3 regions of the Leisingera sp. NJS204 genome follow, and region 3 is predicted to be linked to each of the others. Evidence: riboswitches for the same ligand, from Rfam matches in the RefSeq annotation. Region 3 holds a riboswitch; each other region holds the start of a gene.
The links. A riboswitch is a leader RNA that binds a small molecule or an ion and turns the genes downstream of it on or off. The one in region 3 is predicted to bind cobalamin.
Positions count from the first base shown of each region.

Region 1: another riboswitch for cobalamin. It lies ahead of ETW24_RS23700 (CbtB domain-containing protein); the one in region 3 lies ahead of ETW24_RS00375 (DUF4198 domain-containing protein).
Region 2: another riboswitch for cobalamin. It lies ahead of ETW24_RS03345 (hypothetical protein); the one in region 3 lies ahead of ETW24_RS00375 (DUF4198 domain-containing protein).

Region 1 covers NZ_CP035423.1:13,700-21,491, forward strand. The annotation lists gene ETW24_RS23690 (hypothetical protein) at 1-24, opposite strand, end outside; gene ETW24_RS23695 (CbtA family protein) at 90-788, opposite strand; gene ETW24_RS23700 (CbtB domain-containing protein) at 793-963, opposite strand; cobalamin riboswitch at 998-1,200, opposite strand; gene ETW24_RS25140 (DUF1636 domain-containing protein) at 1,364-1,699, opposite strand; gene ETW24_RS23710 (hypothetical protein) at 2,535-2,927, shown strand; gene ETW24_RS23715 (hypothetical protein) at 3,010-3,234, shown strand; gene ETW24_RS23720 (TolC family protein) at 3,234-4,700, shown strand; partial or broken gene ETW24_RS23725 (multicopper oxidase family protein) at 4,715-6,072, shown strand; gene ETW24_RS23730 (copper-binding protein) at 6,114-6,812, shown strand; gene ETW24_RS23735 (ABC transporter ATP-binding protein) at 6,941-7,792, shown strand, end outside.
Region 2 covers NZ_CP035417.1:662,987-670,778, forward strand. The annotation lists gene ETW24_RS03335 (DNA polymerase III subunit gamma/tau) at 1-914, opposite strand, end outside; gene ETW24_RS03340 (protein-tyrosine phosphatase family protein) at 1,109-1,639, shown strand; gene ETW24_RS03345 (hypothetical protein) at 1,719-2,123, opposite strand; cobalamin riboswitch at 2,234-2,456, opposite strand; gene ETW24_RS03350 (TetR/AcrR family transcriptional regulator) at 2,475-3,065, opposite strand; gene ETW24_RS03355 (alpha/beta hydrolase family protein) at 3,150-4,028, shown strand; gene ETW24_RS03360 (SRPBCC family protein) at 4,053-4,520, opposite strand; gene nudC (NAD(+) diphosphatase) at 4,578-5,561, opposite strand; gene ETW24_RS03370 (hypothetical protein) at 5,558-5,821, opposite strand; gene ETW24_RS03375 (5'-nucleotidase C-terminal domain-containing protein) at 5,897-7,756, shown strand.
Region 3 covers NZ_CP035417.1:74,838-82,629, forward strand. The annotation lists rRNA gene ETW24_RS00350 (23S ribosomal RNA) at 1-201, shown strand, start outside; rRNA gene rrf (5S ribosomal RNA) at 425-539, shown strand; tRNA gene ETW24_RS00360 (tRNA-Met) at 586-662, shown strand; gene ETW24_RS00365 (hypothetical protein) at 670-819, opposite strand; partial or broken gene ETW24_RS00370 (IS3 family transposase) at 888-2,097, opposite strand; cobalamin riboswitch at 2,216-2,430, shown strand; gene ETW24_RS00375 (DUF4198 domain-containing protein) at 2,572-3,357, shown strand; partial or broken gene cbiM (cobalt transporter CbiM) at 3,368-3,984, shown strand; gene ETW24_RS00385 (hypothetical protein) at 3,981-4,418, shown strand; gene ETW24_RS24605 (hypothetical protein) at 4,415-4,573, shown strand; gene ETW24_RS25145 (energy-coupling factor transporter transmembrane component T family protein) at 4,871-5,356, shown strand; partial or broken gene ETW24_RS00395 (energy-coupling factor ABC transporter ATP-binding protein) at 5,343-5,991, shown strand; gene ETW24_RS00400 (pyridoxal phosphate-dependent decarboxylase family protein) at 6,380-7,636, shown strand.

The DNA.
Region 1 (7,792 bases), on a different replicon from region 3:
AAAAAGAGCAAGAGAGCGGGACATATCGGTATCCTCGGAAAAGAGTTTCCCCGCCGGGCGAACCCGGCGGGGATCAGGCTGGGCCAGTATCAGGCGGCGGCTTCTGCGCGCTTGCCTTCGGTTTGCCAGAAGTAGCCGGCAAAGCTGCCCAAGAGCACCCAGGCGGCCATGCCGACGCCAAAGGCGCGGGCGGCAAACAGGGCGCCGATCTCTGTCGGAACCGGGCCGGTGAAGCTTTCGGGCTCAGGCGCGCCGATTACATGCGGCGCCAGCAGCAGCAGGGCTGCGACGGTATAGCCCGCCAAGCTGCCGCCATAGGCAATCAGCCACATGGCAACGCCCGCGGCGGCCACAGTTGCCCCCCACCAGATCTGACGCGCACCGACATCGGCGGCGGCCACGCCCGGAACTTCCGGCGCCAGCGTCAGGCCGGGCGCGAAGTGGAAGGTGATGAAACCCGCCAGGCCCCATAGAATACCGGTGCGCGCGTTGATCTCGTGGCCCTGGCGTTCAGCCACCGACATCAGCGCCGCCATCACCAGCGCATAGCCGGTGTAGGTCAGCATGGTGAAGATGATGCTGAGCCCGTCACGCATCGGTTCGGCAAACATGCCGGGCAGGTCGGGATGGGCCGTCACCGCTTCGGCACCAAAATGCACCAGCTCTCCTGATTCATAAAGCTCAGCGTGCAGCAGCACGGGCTGCACGAAAACGAGCTGCAGCAGGGCGGTAATCAGCCCTGCTGCAGCGCCAGCGAACAGGCCGCTGGTCAGAATGCGACTGAACATGGCCTTAGTGGCAGGGGAAGCCAGTTGCGTGGCGCACATCATGCGCGGCGTCGTGCAGGGCAGATGCCTGAACATGGCCGGTCAGCGTGATGATCCCGAAACCCAGAACCACTGCAAACAGTGCCGGAAGAACACTGGTGCCAGCGGCGGAAGCCTTAAGCGTCTTGGTCGTCATTTTTAGTCCTCCTTACCGTCACACCCGACGGTACAAGTTGCGTTACCACACGGCCGGTCTCCTGACTCGCGGGTCGCTGCTGCCATCCTCCTTCCCGGCCTTGGCCAGTGGATATTGGAAGGCCGCTCGCCGCTCACAGTCGCGGGGGCGGTTGAGGCTTCGGTGCCGCGATTTGGTCCACCGTCCTCATTCCCGTTTCAGTCCCAGTGCTTAGGCACCATCAGACACCGTATCATGTGGTAATGCCCCGTGCGGCTGAGTCCGGTCAAGGATGATTCCGCCAATTTAAAACACGTCAGCGTCATGCACGGGCGGAAACCGGAAGGCAGGAACCCCTGATAATTTCCAATTTCTCGGCAAAAAACTGCTGGATCTCTTTGTCCTGCCGGCAGCAAGCGGTTCAGTCCAGATCCGCAGGGATGCGGGCGATCACCTTAAACCGCAGTCGGCCCAGCGGCCTGGCATCGGCAAAATTGCCATCCGGGCTAACCTCATACATCCGCAGGAAGGTCAGGATGTCCGGCAGGTCACCCGCGGTGATTTCCCCGAATAGATAGGCGGTCTTCCCGCTTTGCCGCATAGCTAGGGTTTGCGGCCGCTTGCAACCGGACATACATTCCACCTGCTGCAGCCTTACTTTTCCTCCCGAAGCCTCCAAAGCCGCGGCGACCTGCCCAAAAAAGGCAGGGTCTGCGTCGCGGCAAGTTCGGCATAAGGTGAGTGTGGGCAGGCTCATGCGCCGGGCAGGTCCTCAATCGAGCGATCTTCGTTGGAAACCTACGTCCCGTGGTACCATGCAAGCTTGGCTTCAATACCAATTTTGACGCTGAATTTCCTAAAGAGTCCATAGTTAGTTTTGAGGCAAATGTGCTTGGGGCAGCTTGCTGACGCAAGTCGCTCGAATGCTTTTTGTCCAAAACTTCGCCGCGCGGACCACTGAGGCGGATAAACCGTAGAATCAAGGCTTTGCGAAGTATCGCGAGCGGGCCACATCATCCGCACTGCGAGTTAGAACTGTTGCCCTCTGAAAGCAGTCTTAGGGGTGGAAAACACTGCCTTCCCATTCCCTCGCAACCGCAGCAAGGATTGAACAGCCGCGGCGACGGGTGGTTTCGTTGCGCACCCTACCAGTTCAAACAGCACGCAGCGAATGGCGGCAGCTTCAAGCGTTCACACTTCGGATCATTATCTCGATCTCTCTTGGATTTATCAGAAGCAAAGGGCAAACCGACCACGGTCCTGGCGACAACTGAGCCTATGCGGGAGTTGCCCGAAACCGGCCTGCGCCGGGTATCGCTGACAATCTTCCTAAGCTTGCAGGATCACCGAAGCAGGCGTTTCAGCAGCCACAGGCTTGACCACTCTGCCGAACTGTTCAGCCAACGAATCGTCACTTTCGATAAGTCTTATCAGACTTAGCCCTCCTGCGCAGGAAGGTTTGCTTCGCGTTGTAGTCGCATACGATCCGACAGGGAACTTCGAGGAAAACGCTTCTGAAATGCTCAAATTCGTGCGCTGAATACATCATTGCCATCTTGACGCGGACTGCTCCGGTGCTGTGCAATACCCGCATGATGTTTCTGGCACGTATCTTCCGGCTGATCAGGGTCGCCGCTGCTTTTGCGGTAGTTCTTGTGTTGGGATTTTCGTTGCCATCCGCTGCGCATTCTGTCGCGGGCCATCATAGCAATGCAGCGATGTCGCACGACGGACAAAGCCATACTGCCTCCTTTGTGGCCGGCGTAACGCATAAGGCTTCCCATATTGCCGAAAACGATGGTCAAGACACTGCGCAATACACCGCTGATGCCGGAAACTGCTGCGCGGGCGCCTGTATGGCCCTTGCAATACTTTCTTTGCAGCCTGATGCCGCTTTTGTTCAGCAGCCTGTCCGTTGGGTGATGGCTTCCGCGCAGCTGCCGTCTCAGGATCGTGTGAAGGTCCTGCGTCCTCCTAGATCCTGAAAATCTGACCCGCAGAAGCGGTAATTAAAGCCGTTCTGTGCCTAAGCGCAGAACCACTACAGATTATTCTCAGGAAAAACAGATGAAATCTCCTTTTCTGGCCGGGGCATGCGCCCTGCTGCTGGGGGCGTGTGCCGCTGATCCAGCAGCGCTGCCCGATACCGCAGCGTTGCAAAGGGTTGCTGCGCAATCCGGCCCTTACCGTACCCTGAATTATCAGTCTCCCCTCTCGGGCTATGAACGCCAAGAACCCAGCGGCCCGGTTTCCTGGCGTGGCGTCAATGATCAGCAGCAGGAGGACCACTGATGAGGATCAGAGTTTGGCGCGCCGTGCTGGCGTCGCCCGTGGTACTTGCTGCCTGCTCGGCCGCTGTACCGGAGAAGTACACCAGCCCGCAGGCCGGATTTCAGGAAGTGGCCAGTCAGACTTCGGCGGTCATCGGCAAACGCACGGCCTTTGCGCAAACACAGGCGGAAAACGAGGCTTTGGCCAAGGAAGTCCGCAGCCTCGTGCAGGGCAAGACGATCTCCGCCGACACAGCGGTGCAAGCGGCGCTTTTGAACAACAAAGGATTGCAGGCATCTTATGCTGCAGTCGGGCTGTCGGCGGCGGAGGCCTGGCAGCAGATGACGCCGGAGAACCCGGTGGTGTCGATCGGCCTGTTGGGGATCGGGGCGCCTGAACTGGGCCTGTACCGGGCGCTGGAATCCACCATCGCCGTGAACCTGCTGGACGTGAAGACGCGCAAGCAGCGCATCGCTGTGGCCGAGGCCCAGTTCCAGCAGGCCCAGCTGAACGCGGTGAACGATACCTTGGCGCTGGCCGGGCAGACCCGGCAGGCCTGGATCACTGCCGTGGCGGCCTTTGAACGGCTGAGTTATCTGCGACAGGCCAGCGAGACTGCGGCAGCAGGGGCAGAGCTGGCGAGCCAGCTAGGCAGGACCGGCGCGCTGAACAAGGCGGGGCAGGCGCGGGAATTTGCCTTCAATGCCGAACTGGCAGGCCAAGTCGCCAGAGCCCGTCTGGAAGCAAAGCTCGCCAAGGAAGAGCTGACGCGGCTGATGGGCCTGTGGGGCAGCGATGCCAACTACTACGTGCCCGATGCTCTGCCATCCTTGCCAAAGTCTTTGCCCAAAGTGTCCTCCATCGAGCAGGCAGCTCTGAAGAACCGGGTGGATTTGCAGGTCGCCAAGCTTGGACTTGAGGCGCAGGCCCGGGCCTTTGGACTGACGGACCGGACCCGGCTGGTGACGGATCTGGAACTGATTGCAGGCTTTGAGGCGGAGCGCGAGCGCGAGGACGGAGTGACCAACACCGAGACCCTTCCACAATTGGAGCTGGAGTTTGCCATCCCGGTATTTGACACCGGCAAGGCGCGGATGCGCAAGGCGGAGCTGTCTTATATGCAAGCGGCCAATGCCTTGGCTGAACGGGCGGTGAATGTCCGTTCCGAAGCCCGCAGCGCAGAACTAGCCTACCACTCCTCTTACGAAATCGCCCGTCACTATCGTGACGTGCTGGTGCCGCTACGCAGGTCTATCGAGGAGGAAGGGCTGCTCAGCTACAACGGCATGATCACCAATACCTTCGAACTGCTGACCGACGTTCGCGAAAAGCTGGCGAGCTCGCTGGAGGCTGCCAATGCCAAACGTGACTTCTGGTTGGCGCAGGCGAATGTAGGTGCCGCGATCTACGGCGGAGGCGGAGGCGCTGGCTCGGCCCCCCAAGGCGGCGGTGGAGAGATTGCCGGTGGCGGCGGCGCAGGCCATTGAAAGGAACGAATGAAATGATGAATCGACGTCAATTGCTTGGAGCCGGCGCTGCGGGTGCTGCGCTGGTTTCTGGTCAAGCGTGGGGCAAGACCTCGAACATGGGCCTGCCCGAAGCCGCCAGCATGGACACTGCGGCCACTCAGCCACCGTTACCTCCCTCTGTTGGGCCGGACTACAACCCGGTAGTCACGCTGAACGGCTGGACCCTGCCGTTCCGGATGAACAACGGGGTGAAGGAGTTTCACCTGGTGGCGGAACCGGTCGAGCGCGAGCTGGCCGAAGGCATGACCGCGCATCTGTGGGGCTACAACGGCCAGTCCACCGGTCCCACCATCGAAGCAGTGGAGGGCGACCGGGTCCGCATCTTCGTGACCAACAAACTGCCGGAGCATACTTCGGTACATTGGCACGGGTTGATCCTGCCGTCAGGCATGGACGGGGTCGGCGGTCTCAGCCATCCGGGCATCCCGCCGGGCAAAACCTTTGTCTACGAGTTCGACCTGACCAAATCCGGCACGTTCATGTACCATCCGCATGCCGACGAGATGGTACAGATGGCCATGGGCATGATGGGCATGTTCATCGTGCACCCCAAGGATCCGGCCTTCATGCCAGTGGATCGGGATTTCCTGATCATGCTCAATGCCTTCGACATCGATCCAGGCTCTTATGTGCCGCGGGTGATGGAGATGACGGACTTCAACTTGTGGACCTGGAACAGCCGGATTTTCCCGGATATTGACCCGTTGGTAGTCAACCAGGGCGACCGGGTGCGGGTGCGCACCGGCAACCTGACGATGACCAACCACCCGATCCACATGCACGGCTACGACTTCGAGGTCACCTGCACCGATGGCGGTTGGGTTCCCGAAAGCGCCCGCTGGCCCGAGGTGTCGATTGACATCCCCGTCGGCGCCATGCGCGCCTATGAGTTTGACGCGGTGCATCCGGGCGACTGGGCGATCCACTGCCACAAGTCGCACCACACGATGAACGCGATGGGCCACGACGTGCCGACCTTCATCGGCACCGACAAGCGCAAGTTGACCGGCCAGATCCGCAACCTTCAGCCCGAATACATGCCGATGGGAACCGCCGGCATGGCCGACATGGGCGAGATGTCGATGCCGCTGCCCGACAACACCGTACCTATGATGGCCGGCTGGGGACCGATGGCCCGCTCGAGATGGGCGGCATGTTCTCGGTCGTGAAGGTGCGCGAAGGCATTGAAGCAAACGACTACAGCGATCCTGGCTGGTACGAAAACCCTCCCGGCACCCAGGCCTATGAATGGACCGGTGAACTGCCCGACTTTGCACGCGCCGATAACGCGCAAACCCGCATTACCCCAAAACCCACCGCCAAGGGCTGACCAGCCATTGGACCCCAACCAAACCTGACGAGGAGACAGATATGAACAAGATTCTATCGGCAGCCATTCTTGGCGCTCTAGCCGCTGCACCGGCCTTTGCCGCCGGCACCCACGGCGGCGGCCATCATGACGAAATGGAGGTCGGCAAGCCCGGAGAGGCAGCCCATGCAGACCGCGAAATCGCTGTCACCATGAAGGAAACCGACGACGGTGAGATGATTTTCGAACCCTCCGGTTTTTCCTTTACCAAGGGCGAAACCATCAAGTTCGTGATCACCAACGCCGGCGAGCTGGAGCATGAATTCGTGCTGGATACGGCCGAGCGAAATGTCCACCACAAAGAGCTCATGGCCAAAATGGACATGGAACATGACGACCCGAATTCGGTGCGTCTGGACGCGGGTGCAACAGGAGAAATTATCTGGACCTTCTCCAATCTCGGCACATTCGAGTTCGCTTGCCTGATCCCCGGCCATTATGAGTCCGGCATGCATGGGCCGGTCGCGGTGCTCGAAGGCGGCGGCGGCACCTTCACGGCCGGAACGGTCAAGAAAATCGACGCCAAATCCGGCAAGGTCACAATCAAGCATGAAGAACTGGTTGATCTGGAGATGCCCGCAATGACCATGGTGTTCCGTGTGGCTCACGCGGCAATGCTGGAGCAGATGCAGGCAGGCGGCAGTATCGAGTTCGTTGCCGAAAGGGTCAAAGGTAAGCTGACCGTGACTGCGGTAAGATAACCGGCAGAGGAGGTCGGAACGCCGGCCTCCTCTCTCCCAAACTCCTAGCAGGCCCATCAGGCGCCCAAGCGCACAACCATCAAAACACTGCACCGGCAGAAATCTGACAATAGGCAATCAAGGCAACGATGCTGGATCTGCACACTCTCACACATGATGCCGCAGGCGCATTCGGGTTCTGGTACGATGACAGCGCACCCGAATGGCTCCACCCGGTGATGCATCTGGTTCTGGTGCTGGCGCCAACGCTGCTTTTGCTCACCTTGGCCGGCCAGGCCGCCTGGCTGCTGCGCCGGCGGCTTCTACGGCGGGCGGCACCGATAGCTCCAGCTCAATTCCCGGCGGGCGGTCTGGAGCCGGGCTTGCCCCGCTATATCCTGCGCACGACCGGGCCGCATCAGCAGATCCTGATCTTGTTCAGCCTGACAGCGATGCCGATCGTCTACCTGTCTCTTGAGCTGCCCAAGCAGATCGTGAACCGCGTGTTTGAAAACGGCAGCAGTCCGGTTGTGGTGTTTGGTGTCGAGCTTTCGCAAGTTTCGCTGTTGTTTCTTCTCTGCGGCGCCTATCTGGCAGTCATCACACTCAACGGCCTAAACAAATACTGGCTGAACATCCGAAAAGGGCGCGTTGCCGAAAGCTTCGTGCGCAGGCTTCGCCTTGCCGTTTACCGCCAGTGGAGGCAGGATCAGCCTACTCGGCGCCAACCTGCGATCATGCCGGTTCTTGGCGCCGAGGTCGAGCCTGTCGGCAGCTTTGCCTCCGAACTGCTAACCGTCCCGCTGCTGCAAGGCGGCACGCTGGCGACAATCCTTCTGTTCATGTTCGTGCAGGATCCGATCCTCGCCGCGGCGGCCCTGACGGTGCTTCCGCTGCAGTTGATCATTGTGCCGCGTCTTCAACGGCGGGTGAATGCAGTGTCCCGCAAACGGATCCGAGAGATGCGCTTGCTAGGTGAGCATTTGGACCGGCAAAAGCGG
Region 2 (7,792 bases), 590 kb from region 3:
GCCAGATCGCGCAATACCGCCAGCGGGTCGGCGCCTTCGGCATACTGGCCGCTGAGTTCAGTGAGCGCGGCCGCCGCATCGCCGCGCAGGATCATGTCCATCAGGTCCAGCACCCGGCCGCGGTCGGCCAGACCCAGCATGGCGCGGACCTGATCGGCAGAGGTTTCACCGGCGCCATGGGAAATCGCCTGATCCAGCAGCGAGGTAGCGTCGCGGGCGGAACCTTCGGCGGCGCGGGTGATCAACGCCAGCGCGTCTTCGGCGATCTGGGCGCCCTCGGCGGTGGCGATCTTCCGCAAGAGCGCAATCATCACTTCCGGCTCGATCCGGCGCAAATCAAACCGCTGGCAGCGCGACAACACGGTCACCGGCACTTTGCGGATCTCAGTCGTGGCGAAGATGAACTTCACATGCGCGGGCGGTTCCTCCAGTGTCTTCAGCAGCGCGTTGAAGGCGCTGGTCGACAGCATGTGGACTTCGTCGATGATGTAGATCTTGTAGCGGGCCGAGGCGGCACGGTACTGCACGCTGTCGATGATCTCGCGGATGTCATTCACGCCGGTACGCGAGGCCGCGTCCATCTCCATCACGTCGACATGGCGGCCTTCCATGATCGCGGTACAATGCTCGCATTGGCCGCACGGGTCGGTGGTGGGGCCGCCCTGGCCGTCTGCACCGATGCAGTTCATGCCCTTGGCGATGATCCGCGCAGTGGTGGTTTTACCGGTGCCGCGGATGCCGGTCATAATAAAAGCCTGGGCAATCCGGTCAGCGGCAAAGGCGTTTTTCAGCGTCCGCACCATGGCGTCCTGCCCCACCAGATCGGCAAAGGTTTCGGGCCGGTACTTGCGGGCCAGAACCTGGTATTGGGATTGGCCGGATGTGCCGGAGGTGCCGCTGGGGGTATCGTTCATGATGTCTCGTACCGGATTCGGGATGCGGGGTGCTCCGCGTTGCGCGCAGGGTATTGAAGCGCAGCCCGTTCGTCCACCGCCGTTGGGCTGGTCCGGGGCCGCAAAAGAGCTTTGGGATTGCCTGCTTAACCGCTAGGCTGCAAAGGCAGGAGACTGCGGGGGAAATGCAGGAACGCAGCGGCTAAGGAGGCGGTATGCGAACTGAGGATATCCCGGAACCTGCGGCGCCGGACGGCGCGGCGCCGGCAGGCCTGACCATCCACGCGCTGTCAGCAGGCGGCGGTATTCTGGCGCTATGCCCGCTGCCCGGTGCGGGAGGCGATTACCGCAACGACCTGATCCAGATCTATCAGTGGAAACCGGGGCTGGTCATCTCAATGACCACCGAGGCCGAGCACGCAGCCGCAGATGTGCCGCGGCTGGGGATTGATATTCAAAGCATGGCCTGCCGCTGGCTGCATCTGCCGGTGCCGGATTTCCAGGTGCCGCCGCCCGCTGTGGCGGCGAAATGGACGGCGGCCAGCCGGTCTGCACGGCAAGCACTGGGCGGCGGCGGCCGGGTGCTGGTGCATTGCAGGGGCGGCTGCGGGCGGTCCGGCATGGCGGTGCTGCGGCTGATGATCGAATGCGGCGAATCCCCGGCGCAGGCGCTGGCCCGGCTGCGGGCGGTACGGCCCTGTGCGGTGGAAACCAAGGACCAATTGCACTGGGCCTGTTCACCGTAGAACAGCCGCCAGAGGCGCACTGCAAAGAGATACTGCACCGCCCGGCCGATAAGCCGGGCAGCATTCTTCAGGTATTCAGTTAAAGCGCCAGCATCTGTTCCGCCTGCCGTGCTTCGGCGGTTTTCGGCAGCGCCTCCATCAGCGCGCAGGGGCGGGTGTCCAGCTTGGACGCGGCAAAACCGATACCGTCGCGGCTCAGGATAGCATCGGCAAAGCGGTCCAGCCCCTCGCGCGGCGCCTCTTCACCGACGTCGCAATACAGCCGGATCCGGTCATGGCTGGCGGCAAACTGCGCCGGGCAGTTGCGCGGGCAGCCGTCCAGCGCGGTGGTGCCGGTGATCTCAAAATCCTCCTGGGTCAGCGGCTTGGCCTTGGTCATCGCTTCGGCCAGTTTGGCGATCATCCGCTCTGCCGCGGGGCAGGGGCGCCCCAAATACTTGCAATCTGTTGCCGCATAGAAATGCGTCTTGTCGGTCCACATCATATCTGCGCCCTCCGCGCGTGGCACGGGGGTTTGGGGGACAAGAGACCGGATGAAAGACGGATCACAGCCGCCGCAGCCATCAGACCCTGTCCGGACACCCCGCCCGGGTTCGAGTTACACGTCCGATGGCAGGTCTCCTGACTTGCGGGTCGTCGCTTTCCCGATCCTTCCCGGCCTCGTATTGAGGGGCCAGTGGCTCTATCGGGGTCGCTCGCCGCTTACAGTTGCGGGGGCAGTCTCGGACTTGGCCAGCTTGCGCGGGCCGTACCGTGTTCCCTTTTCATCCCGGACACAAGATTCTGTGGCTCGGGAACCATCGCCACAAGCGGTAGCGGCAGGACGCCTGAGTCGTCAATCGTTTTTCTGCATCTGCAAATACAGCCCGCGGATCACATTCGAGTCCCGCCGCACCCGTGCCAGCTGCCAGCCGCCCTGCAGCAGGATATAGAAATTCTCCGCCGCCGCGCGGGCCTCAGGTTCAGGCAGGCCCAGGCGGCGGGCGTGGCGGGTGGTTTCAGTAATCCAGCCCTCGAACAGATGCGCGGCGTGCTGGTGGAACGCCTCGTTCTCCGGCCCTTCGAACAGGGTGGCAGAGACCGGGCAGCCGCTCCATTTTCCTTGCTTGTCAAACAGTTTCGCCAGTTTGTAGCAGACCGTCTTGGCCCCCTCCCGGAAGGTGGGCGCCGGGGTGAAAGACGCCTCGATCAGCAGCAGCATCTGCCCTGACGCCCAGTCCGCCGCGGCCAGGGCCAGGTCGGATTTGCCACTGGGGAAATGGTGGTAGAGCGAGCCCTTGGGCGCCCCCGCCTCTGCCAGTAATTCCGCCAGTCCGGTGCCGCTGTAGCCCTTGTTGCGGAACAGGCCGGCAGCGGCGCGGATCAGCCGCTCGCGGGTCGGGGGCGGGCTGGTTCCGCCCGCCTTGGCTGTCGTCACGTCATTCATGGCGGCAGCTTGACAGCATTGGACCGATTGGTCCAGAGATGGATTGGACCAATCGGTCTAGGCCAATCGACTCAGGAGGTTGCCATGCTGGATAAAAGCGCAGGACATACCGCGGTTATCCGCGAGGAAGAACTGCAGTTTGCATCCGGCACCCACTTGCTGGCTGGGCGGCTGTACCACCCGGCGGGGCAGGCGCGGGCAGCAGTGGTGCTGAATGGCGCAACCGGGGTGCCGCAGCGCTATTACCGGCATTTCGCACGCTGGCTGGCAGCAGAGCAGCAGGTGGCCTGCCTGACCTATGACTACCGGGATTTCGGAGACTCGGCGCGGGGCCATCCGCGCCGTTCCGATGCGACAATGGCTCAATGGGCGCTGGAAGATCAGCCGGCTGCCCGGGCCGAACTGCAACGGCACTATGCGGGCGTGCCGTTGTGGGTGATCGGCCATTCGCTGGGGGCAATGCTGATGCCCCTGCAGGATGGCCTGAAGGACGTCGCCCGCATGATCGTGGTTGCGGGCGGCTTGGTGCATCACCACGATCATCCCTGGCCCTACCGCGCGCTGGCGCTGGCTTTCTGGTTCGGCCATGTGCCGCCATTGGTCCGTGCCTTGGGGTATCTGCCCGGGCGCGCGGTGGGGTTCGGGGCCGATTTGCCCGCCGGGGTGTACTGGCAGTGGCGGCGCTGGTGCACCACGCCGGGCAGCTACCTGCCGGAAACCGGCTCGGCCTTGCCGCGGCCCAAATGGGCAGACGCCGGCGTGCCGGTGGATCTGTATGCGATGGCGGATGACGACGTTGTGCCGCCTGCGGCCGTTTGGCGGCTGGGGGACGTCTTTGGCGATGTGCCGCAGTGCCGGACGGTGCTGGTGCCGCAGGAGGCGGGCGTGCAGAAGATTGGCCATCTGGGCGCCTTTGCCCGCGCCAACGCCGCCCTGTGGCCGCGGCTGCTGCCGCCGCAATAGCACGGCTTCCCCCAAACCTTGGAGTCAGGCGGAGCGGTTCAGCCGTTCTTCGGTGATCCGGGCATAGTCGGCCAGCCGCAGCTTGAACCGGCGGGTGAGGTTGCTGCGGGCCAGTTTCAGCGATTGCACCAGCAGCCGGCCGGTCAGGGTGGTGGGCGCCAGTTTCAATTGCACCGACATCCGGGTCCGCCGCGGCGACAGCGCCAGCAGCTCGATCTCCAGTTGGCCGTCCAGGCCGCTGCCGCTGCCGGTCAGCGCCAACCCGGTGACCGGGGTATAAGACGCCAGTGTCAGCCGGATGTCGCGCTGTTTGCCGCGAAACCGAAAGCCGATATCCCAGGCCAGGCCGTTTTCAGGATGCGCGGTATCGCCAGTCCGCTCTACGTCGATGCCGCGCCGCAGGGCCGAGCGCTCAAGCAGGCTGAAATCGGAGATCGCGCCAAAGACGTCGGCAATCGGGGCTTCGATATCTTCTTTGCTTTGAAATTCCATGCTCGCCTGCTTCAGTTGCGCCGCCGTGCTGCCGCGCTGTTTTTTGCAATATGCGCTTTAGTCCAGCGTGTCCGCAAGCCAGTTTCGGAGCAGAAAATGCGCAATTGCTCCCTGACGTGACGGCTTTAGAACCGGGTGTTCGCCTGCAAAGACCGTCATCATCTCCTGGCGGCTGACCCACAGCGCGTCTTCGATCTCAGCCGGGTCGATGGTGATGTCCGTGCTCAGCGCCTCGCCCGCGCAGCCGAACATCAGCGACATCGGAAAGGCCCAAGGCTGGCTGGACAGGTAGCTGACCGGCCCGACCTGCACGCCGGTTTCTTCAAATGTTTCGCGGCGCACGGCTGCTTCCAGCGTCTCACCCGGTTCGACAAATCCTGCGAGCAGCGAATACATCCCCTCGGGCCAGCCGGGCGAACGGCCCATCAGCACAGCATCGCCATGGGTGATCAGCATGATCACCACCGGGTCGGTGCGCGGGAAATGCGGTGCCTTGCAGGCGGGGCAGATGCGCTGCCAGCCGGCCTGCGCCAAATCGCTGGGCGCGCCGCAAGCTGCGCAAAACCGGTGGCTGCGGTGCCAGGCCAGCAGCGCCTTGGCGGTGGTGGCCAGTTCCGCCTCCAGCGGTGTGAGGCAGGTCATCACCCGGCGCAGCTCGGCAAAGGCATGGGACGCGGGCAGATCAGGGTGCTGCTGCTCGCTGGCATCGGCAAAACTGCTGAGCGCCTCCTGATCCAGGCCTTCGGGCTGCCAGCCGCTGATATCGCAGGCAAAACACGGCGCACCGCCAGGTGCCAGGCCAAGAAACAATGCGGCATCCTTGCAGTCAGCGGCCAGCGGATGCACCGGATCGGTCCAGCCCAGCCCGCAGGGCAGATCCGCATCCCTTTCGCGCCGGGTCAGCGGCTTGCCGCGCCACATCAGCAGCACCTGCGCCTCCGCGCTGTTCCAGGCCGCTTCCAGCGCAGCGGTATCCAAGCGCAGATGGGCCGCCCGCTCCAGCCCGCCGCCGCCGAAAGTCACTTGTTCTGCGTGTTTCATTGCGGCTCTCCTTTGGCTGGCTGCGGTTTTTTCGGGTGCCATGGATGAAATAGCGCCATCCATGGCAGTGTGCCGCAGGCGTTGCCAGCAATCGGCGGCGATCTGCGCTTGCCTGTCACTGCACCGCCACACCTGCCGGGCGGGAATTGCGGCTTTTCACTGCTGGACAGGGCGCGCCGGCCGGTTTGAAGCCTCGGCAGCAGGAAAAAATCAAATGCAATAAAAAGGGTTCTTTGCAAATCGTTAAAACGCTGATTCAAATAGCCTCAAACCAAGAACGGCACCAAACGGTGCGGGAAGGAGCAGCAGCAGGCGGTGTCAGCGGAATATCGGACATGACAAGCGGGGCGCGCGCCTCGCACTCCCGGACCACCACCGGGCTGCTGCACGTGCTGGCCACTACGGACCTGCACTGTAATCTGCTGAGCCATGATTATTATGCCGACCGCCCGGACGGGGCCATCGGCCTGTCCCGCGCTGCCACCTTGATCAACCGCGCACGGGCTGAGGCTGACCGCCTGGGCGCGGCCTGCATTCTGGTCGATAACGGCGACGGCTTCCAGGGGTCGCCGCTGGGGGACATCGTGCCGGGCGCCAAAGGCCCCCATCCTCTGGCGCGCGCATTCCGGTTTTTGGAATATGATGCCGTTGGTCTTGGCAATCATGACTTTGATTTCGGCCTGGAGGCGCTGGCAGGCGTCCTGAAAGACGTGCCATGTCCGGTGCTGTGCTCAAGCCTGACGGCGCGGCAGCCTGATCTTCGGCTGCCGTTTGTACCCTGGGCGGTGCTGGAGCGGGCGGTGCCTGGCTGTCCCGGTTTGCCACCGGTCCGGATCGGTTTGTTTTCGGTGCTGCCGCCGCAGACCCTGATCTGGTGCGGCAAGGCGTTGCAGCAGCAACTCGCCGCGGGCGGCATCGTTGAAACCGCCGCGGCCCAGGCCCGGCAGCTGAGGGCTCAGGGCTGCGATCTGGTGCTGGCGCTGGCGCATACCGGAATTGACAGCAATGCCGGAGCGGGCCGCGGCGAAAATGAGCTGGAGCAGCTTGCCGCACTGCCGGAAATTGATGCCGTTGTGGGCGGCCACACGCATCTGACGCTGCCGAATCCCGCGCATCCTTTTGCCAAGCCCGTCGTGATGCCCGGTGCGCATGGCTCGCATCTGGGTGTTCTGAGGCTGGATCTGGAGCATCGCAGCGGAGCCTGGCATCCTGCCGGCGGCTCGGCCAGCCTGCAGCCGGCGGGCCGCCACCAGCAAACCGGGGCTGCCCAGCCGCTGGTGCCGGAGAACCCTGGTTTTATGGAGGCGCTGGCAGAAGACCACGCGCGCACTTTGCAACGTATGCGTCAGCCGGCGGGCTACAGCTCGGTTGCGATGCATTCCTATTTTACTTTCTTCGCGCCGGATCGCGGCCTGGCACTGGTGGGCAGTGCCCAGGCTGCTGCAGTGCGGCCGTTGCTTGAGAGTGCCGGCGGAAAAAGCCTGCCGCTGCTATCGGCTGTTGCACCGTGCAAATTCGGCGGCCGCTCCGGGCCGCATTTTTATACCGACATTGCGGCCGGGGATCTCTGTGCCCGCAATATCGCTGATCTGCAGGTCTTCCCAAATGAGTTGCGGGTGGTCGAGGTCACCGGTGCACAGCTGTTGGACTGGCTGGAAATGTCGGCAGGGCTGTTCAGCCGGATCACGCCGGGCAGCTCAGGGCAGTTGCTGGCCGACCCGCAGCGGGCAGGGCATAATTTCGATGTGATTTTCGGGCTGAGTTATCAGATTGACCCAGTCCAGCCGCCGCGGTTTTCGGCAGCGGGCGTGCGGATCAACCCCGGCGCCCGGCGGATCCGGAACCTGTGCTGGAACGGCCGGCCGGTGGAGCCAGGCCAGCATTTTGCGGTCGCGGCCAACAGCTACCGGGTCAGCGGCGGCGGCAGCTTCAGCATGCTGCGCGAGGCCAAAGATCTGCCGCTGCCGCCGATGCGGATCCGCCAGGCAATCCGCGACTACATCGCCGGGCGGCTGCCCGCTGATCCGCTGGCAGAGGCGCCTTATCCCTGGCAACTGGCGCCGGTGCCCGGCACCAGCGCGGTTGCCGTTACCGGGCCGGGAGCCATCGGATATCTGGAGGAACTGCCTGCCGGGCTGGCTGAGCCGCGAGGGCACAACAGCGGCGGCTTTCTGGAATTGGCGCTGCAGCTTTAAAACGCAGAAGGCAGGACAGGCGGGGGCACTTGCCAA
Region 3 (7,792 bases):
GGTGGACCTGTTGTTGCGCCAGCAGCAGTGCAGGGTAGCTATGTTCGGACAGGATAACCGCTGAAGGCATCTAAGCGGGAAGCCCCCTCAAAACAAGGTATCCCTGAGGGCCGTGGAAGACCACCACGCCGATAGGCCGGAGATGTAAGTGCAGCAATGCATTCAGTTGACCGGTACTAATCGCCCGATAGGCTTGATTTGATCCAGTAACAGACAGTGTTACTCAAAACCAAACAAGCAAACACATCCCATAATACAAGACCTGGACAACGTTGATTGTAACCGACGCAAGTTGCACGTGCCTGCCGCCACCCGGCGGTGACACAGCAACCGGGCGGCATCTCGCGCATTTGCTGAAGCAAATACGCTGCCTGCCGCTCGCCAGCCTTGCTTCGCAAGGCCGTCGGAATTGGATTTTTCTTGGTTTGGTGGCTACAGCACAAGTGAAACACCCGGTCCCTTCCCGAACCCGGAAGTTAAGCACTGTCGCGCCGATGGTACTTGGGCTCAAGCCCTGGGAGAGTAGGTCACCGCCAAACCTAGTAAAATCCAATAATCTCTCAATACGGTCTCAAAAAAACCTGACGCGGGATGGAGCAGCCAGGTAGCTCGTCAGGCTCATAACCTGAAGGTCGCAGGTTCAAATCCTGCTCCCGCAACCAGAACTAATTAACCTGACATATCAAAGGCTTCGGATCTACCATCCGGGGCCTTCTTCGTGTTTAGGCCTTCCGCAACCGACGCCAGCCGCAACAGCCCGGCCAGATCCCCCTCCAGCGTCAGATCCAGGCCAGCGCCCGCCGCCGCAGGCGTCAGCACGATCCGCTCCACCAATGCGCGCAGTGACTCTGGACGTGTCCCGTTTTCGTGCCGCTCCAAGTGCTCGTTTAGGCCACTTTCCGTTCGAATGCGACGGGGCTTTTCCAGCCCAATGCTGAGTGCCGCCGTCGCGGATTGTAGAAGCCATTGATGTAGTTGAAGATGGCCAGTTCAACGGCCCTACGCGTTGGCCACGACCTTCGCCAGATCAGCTCTGCCTTGATCGTTTTGAAGAACGTTTCGACCGCCGAGTTGTCGTAGCAATTTCCCTTGCCGCTCATCCACTGCCCCGGCAGTGCATGTTTACATGCATGAGAGGGGGACACGCTGAACCCGTGTTGTCGCAGGATTATCTGATAGTCATGAGAACAGTATTGCGATCCACGATCCGTATGATGAATGCAGCCCATAGGCGGTGATCTGAAGGCTATAGCCATGTTCAGCGCCCGGATCGCCAAGTCCCGCTTCATCCGATTGCTGATGGCCCAACCGATCACCCGCCGGGAATGCAGATCAAGGATCACCGCCAGGTAGAGCCAGCCCTCGCGCGTCCACACGTAACTTATGTCACCTGCCCATTTCTGATTGGGCGCATCTGCGCAGAAATCCCGGTTCAGCAGATTGGGTGCGATGTTGAAGGCGTGGTTGCTGTCCCCCTCTCGGCTGATTGCTTCGCAATCGTCTGCCGGGCAATGGTCGTCACCTTGTATTTCTTAGATCGTTCGACACGGATGCCATTCTCACGCATCAAACGCCCGACGCGACGATGGCCAATGTTCAGGCCCAACTCCTTCAGTTCCTCGGTCATCCGTGGGCGGCCATAACTGCCCAGGCTGAGGCGAGATTGTTCCTTGATATGCGCCAGAACGACCATGTCAGTGCGCTGCCTTTGACTGGCCGGGCGGCTGCGATAGGCCCGTAGACCGCGCTCACTGACATCCAGCACATTGCACATCCGCTTGGCGCTGAAGGTATCAGTGTGTTCTTCGATGAACCTGAACCTCATGGCTTTTGGCCCGCGAAGAACTGCGTTGCCTTTTTTAAGATCTCCCTCTCCTCCTTGAGAATGCGGTTCTCCCGTCGAAGCCGTTCATTCTCTCGGGCAAGGTCGAGGTCTTTGTCGGATACCACCTCGGTGTCGCGATGCGCTGTGATCCACTTGTTCAGGGTCGAAAGGCCAACACCCAAATCAGAGGCCACTTGCTTCCTGCTCAGCCCGCTCGTCAGCGCAATCCGCACCGCATCGGCCCGGAATTCTTCTGTCCGTTTCAGTCCCATAGTTCGTCTCCTTTGCTGCAATAAATGCTATCAAAGGAGCGGCATCAAACCGCGACACGTCCACTCATTCGGCAATTGAACAGAAGACGGGAAGCTTGACTCAGTAAAATGGTTTTGCCATTCAGCAAGTGTGACCGGTTCCGCGAGTGTTTCAATGCGCAGCGGAAGAAATAGGGAACACGGTGCGGCGTACCCATTAGGGACCAAATCCGTGACTGCCCCCGCAACTGTGAGCGGTGAGTGACGCTGAACATGCCACTGGGATCTTTCCCGGGAAGGCCAGCCGAACCAAGACCCGCGAGTCAGGAGACCTGCCGGACACAGGACAAAGACTTCGCTAGCGGAGTGTCTGCCCTTTTCCACCGGACGCCGGGGTGCGCGTCTGGCGCGGCTGCCGTTCAGGCTTCTCCGTGCCACTCTCCCCGTTGTTCATTCCTGATTGCAGGTGCGCCTGTGTCGTCGAATGAGGACGAAATGAAACTGAATTATCTGGCTGCAGCTCTGGCCGTATCCCTGCCGGTCACCGCATCGGCGCATTTCCAGCTGAACTACACTGAAAACGTGCTAATCGGGAAGCCCGGCGATGTGCCGATGGGGCTGGTGTTCTGGCACCCGCTGGAAAACGGCCATGTGATGGACATGGGCAAACCCGAAGAATTTTTTATGGTTCACAAGGGCGAAAAGGTTGATCTTTCGGACCGCTTGGAACCGGCCACATTCAAGGGCGCGGAGAACGAAGCCGCCGCCTACAGGGCGTCGGTTCCGGTCAAGCGCTCGGGCGACTATGTGGTGGTGACTGTGCCCGCGCCCTATTATGAGGAAAGCGAAGACATCTATATTCAGCAGATTTCCAAAGTCGTGCTGAACCGCAACACCCTGCCCACCGATTGGGATCAGCCGGTGGGCCTGGAAACCGAGATCCTGCCGCTGAACAAGCCCTATAACGTCATTGTCGGCTCTACCTTCTCAGGTCAGGTGCTGGCGGATGGAAAGCCGGTTCCGGGCGCCGAGATCGAGGTTGAGTTCATGGCATCAGAGCCTGACCTTGCGGCCTTTTCCACAACCAACCCGACGGTTCAGCCGATGTCCGGCGGCGCCATCGTTGCGATTGCAGACCAGAATGGCGTCTTTTCCTTTGGCATTCCGAAAGCGGGCCACTGGGGCTTTGCTGCTCTCGGCTCCGGCCCGGCGACTGAGCATGACGGCAAGGAACTCAGCCAGGACGCTGTGTTGTGGATCCACGCTGAAGAGCTGAAGTGAGAATAGCGCCATGCATATCGTAGACGGCGCACTGTCGAATCCGGTTGTGATCGGCGGCGCGGTTGCCGCCGTCGGCGGTATCGCCATGGGGCTGCGGAGCCTGCCGCTGGAACGTATTCCGGCGGCGGGGGTTCTTTCGGCCAGTTTCTTTGTGGCCTCCCTGATCCATGTCCCGATCGGGCCGAGTTCGGTTCATCTGATCCTGAACGGGCTTGCGGGCTGGTTCTGGGCTGGGCGGCCTTTCCGGCCCTGTTTGTCGGCCTCTTGCTGCAGGCGGTGTTCTTTGGCTTTGGCGGGCTGACCGTGCTGGGCGTGAACGCCGTGAACATCGCCCTGCCTGCAGTTCTGGTCGGGCTGATATTCCGACCGCTGGTGGCCCGCGGCTCGCCTCTGCAGGGCGCCATCTGGGGCGGTATCGGCGGCGGCGCGGCCATTGCTGCCACAACACTTGCTGTTGCAGTCTCGCTGATGTTGTCCGGCGATGAGTTTATCCTGGCCGCGAAACTGGTGTTCTTTTCCCATATTCCGGTGGTGATCATCGAAGCGCTTTTGTCCGGCGCTGCCATTTTCCTGGCGCGGCGTGTGAAGCCCGAGCTGTTTTTCGACACAAAAGGAAGCCTTGCATGATCCGCTCCTGCATTCTGATCCTTGCACTGCTGGCGCCGCTCCCGGTGATGGCACACAATGTTATCTCAGCTGTCTTTCCGTCCGGTTCCGACATTGAAGGCGAAGTGGGCTTTTCCAACGGTGACATGGCCGCGGACCTGCTGATTGAGATCTTTGACGCGGCCGGCAGCAAGCTGGGAGAGTCCAGAACCGACAGTGACGGCTTTTTCCTGTTCACCCCGTCGGAGCCTGTGACACATATCTTCCGCGGCGATCTGGGTGCTGGCCACGTGGCCGAGATGATGATGGACGGTGCGGAGGTCGCGCAGATCATTGGGCAAAGCCCGGGCGCGGCAGCAGTTTCAGCGGCTGCTGTCCGGACACCTCTGCAGCGCCGGCGGCGGCAGGGTCCGCGGGCCTCTCCGATCAAACCCGCTCCGAGCTTGCCACCATGATGCGCAATGAACTGCGCCCGCTCCGGCAGGAGCTGACAGCGTTCAAGAACAAGTCGGACTTTCAATCCGTGCTTGGCGGCATCGGCTATATCTGCGGCCTGTTCGGGCTGGGCTTCTACATTGCCGCACGCCGCAAGATCGGCAGCAGCGCATGACCTATGTTCTGACGGGCGAGGAAAAACCGCTCGGCGGTTTCGGCACCTTCCACGCCAAGGTCACAGCAATTGACCCGCGGATGCGCATCGTGATGACGGCAGCCTATGCGGTGGTGGTTGTCTCGCTCAGCAATCTTTGGGTTCTGGCGGCCGCTCTCGGCCTGTCTATGTGGCTGCTGGCCTTCTCTGGCCTGCCGCCCCGGAAAACGCTGAAACGGATGGCGATGATGGACAGTTTCATCATCTTCATGCTGGTGCTGCTGCCCTTTACAGTGCCGGGAACCCGGCCCTGTCCATTTGGGGCTGGAGGCCAGCTGGGAAGGCCTGTGGCGTGCAACCGAGATTGCCCTTACCGCCAATGCGGTGATCCTTGCGGTTATGACACTGGTGGGTTCGATGGAGCCGGTAACCATGGGCCACGCGCTCTTTGCCCTCAAGATGCCGGAGCGGCTGGTGCACCTGATGATGTTCACCATCCGCTACATCGACGTTCTGCGCGAGGAATACCAGCGCCTGCGCACCTCGATGAAGCTGCGCGGCTTCCGACCCGGAACCAATTGGCACACCTACCGCAGCTATGGCTATCTGGTTGGCATGATGCTGGTGCGCTCCATCGAACGGTCGGAGCGCATTCTGGCGGCGATGAAATGCCGGGGGTTCTCCGGCCGCATCATCCTGCTGGAGGATTTTCGTTTCAACCGGTCCGACCTGCTGTTTGCCGCGGCGTTGTCCGCCGCACTTGCTGCCCTGATCTGGGCGGAGGCCGCCTATGCCGCTTCTTGATTTGAACAATATCCACTTTGCCTACCCAGGGCTTGATCCGGTGCTGGAAGGCGCCTCGATGCGGCTGAACGCTGGTGAACGGCTGTCGATTTCCGGGCCCAACGGCGCCGGAAAATCGACACTGCTGAAATCATTATGGGGCTGCTTGTTCCCGCCAGCGGCACCGTCACCGCCTTTGGCAAGCCTTGCATGGCGGAAGCGGATTTTCACGAGATGCGCCGCCGCGTGGGCTTTGTGTTTCAGGACGCCGACGACCAGCTCTTCTGCCCGACCGTGGCCGAGGATGTGGCCTTTGGTCCGCTCAACCTGGGCAAATCCAAACAGGATGCCTTGGCGATTGTTGACAGCGTGCTGACCCGCCTGGAACTGATGCACCTGCGCGACCGGGTGACCCACAAACTGTCGGCGGCGAGAAGAGGCTGGTGACACTGGCCACGGTACTGGCCATGGAGCCGGCGGTGCTTATTCTGGATGAGCCGACAAACGCACTGGACCCGGACAACTACGCGCGGCTGGCCGGGATCCTGAAAGGGCTTGATCAGGCAATCCTTCTGGTCAGCCATGACCAGGAATTCCGTAAACAGATTGCTCCTGGAGGATATCGCTTGAAGGGCCGCGAGCTTATACGGGCTTAGGACGTGCGGCTAATCGAAACGAATGGCCCAAACATGAACCGGCACCCGAAAAAGCCCCTGCCCAACAACCCGTCCTCGCTCCAGGCTGGGCGGCAGGCAGCTGGCGGGTTCTCCTATCCGCCACGACCGGCCGCATTGCCAAATGGCATTGGTAGCTCAGGGTAACTCGGAATCCGTGCTACTTTTCGACATGTTGTTAAAAAGTAGGAGGGATATGTGAGATGGAACGTGTTCGGCGTGGCTTGATGATGGGCAAGCGGTAGCTTTAGAAACAGCCTACAGAGCGGCGAAGGCTTTTCGCGAGGATCTGCCTCAGGGGCTGGCCCGCCCCAGCTTAGAACTTGGCGAAGCTGCAAACCGCTTCCTGGGGCCCCTTGCTGAAACAGGGGTGCCGGAGAGTAAGGTTATCGAGGATATCGTGCAGCAGGCTGACGGCGGGCTGCACAAAATGGCAGCCCCGACCTTCTTCGGCTATGTCCTTGGTGCGTCGCATCCCGTTGGTGTAGCTGCTGATTTTTTAGTGTCAGCCTGGGGGCAGAACGCGGGTTCATCCTTTGAGACACCAGCAATCACGGGTATGGAGCGCGCCGTCTGCAACTGGGTTATTGAATTGCTGTCGCTGCCTGCCGAAAGCGGAGCCGGATTGGTGACCGGCGGTACGGTTGCAAACATGGCTGGCATTATGGCGGCACGCCATGCGCTGCTGGCCGCTCAGGGTTGGGATGTCGAAGCTGATGGGCTTTTCGGGGCACCGGAGATTCCGGTTTTGATCGGACAAGACGCGCATTCTGCGCCATTTGCAGCCCTGCGCTACGCCGGATTTGGAGCAAGCCGCACACAAACTGTAGCTGCCGACAGCGAAGGGAGGATTAAGCCGGACGCCTTTCGGGCAGCAATAAACCGGTGCAGCAAACCGCCGCTTGTGATCCTGCAGGCAGGTCAAATAAACACTGGCGCCTTCGATCCGTTTGACGAATTGATCCCAATGGTACGCGAGAAGAAGGGCTGGGTTCATGTCGATGGAGCGTTCGGGCTATGGCTCGCTGCAGTGCCCGAGCTTGCAGATCGGCTGGAGGGGGTCGGCGAAGCGGACAGCTGGGCAATCGACCTGCACAAGTGGCTTAACGCTCCTTTCGATGCCGGCATGGTTATAGTACGCGACCGTGCGCCGCTCGTTGCGTCGATGTCTGCCCGTGGCGCCTATCTGCCTGAGACCACTGAGCATTGGGAGCCAAGTGATTCAACGCCTGAATTATCCCGGCGGGCAAGAGGTGTCCCTAGCTATGCGATACTGCGGCATCTCGGCCGGGCGGGTGTTCGCGATCTTGTGGCGCACCATTGCCGCCTCGCGGAGCGGATTGCCCGAACGGTGTCTAACGAGCCCGGCTTAACAGTCCTGAACCGCATCCACAGCAACCAGGTTGCGATTTGCTGCGGCGACGGGACCGATGACGGCAAGCTCACCATGCAGGTCCTGCGGCGTGTTCAGGAAAATGGCAAAGTTTACCCGACACACGGCGAATGGGCTGGCCGCAAGATCATTCGGGCTTCTGTCATTGGATACGGCATGCAGGAAGAAGATGCTGACCTTCTTTCAACTGAAATAATTGATGCTTATCGCTGCTGTGTCGCGGATGTTCGCTGAATGGCTTGAATAGCAACTTGAAGCCCCTCCAGTTTACGCAAGCGGCAGGTGCCGCGAAAACCGGCTAGCCCTGCGGGAACATTGCCTAATTTGAAATGCTGCACCCGATGTGCGCCTGTACTGCCTGCGCCCCTGGCGCACGCAGACTCCCGCCAA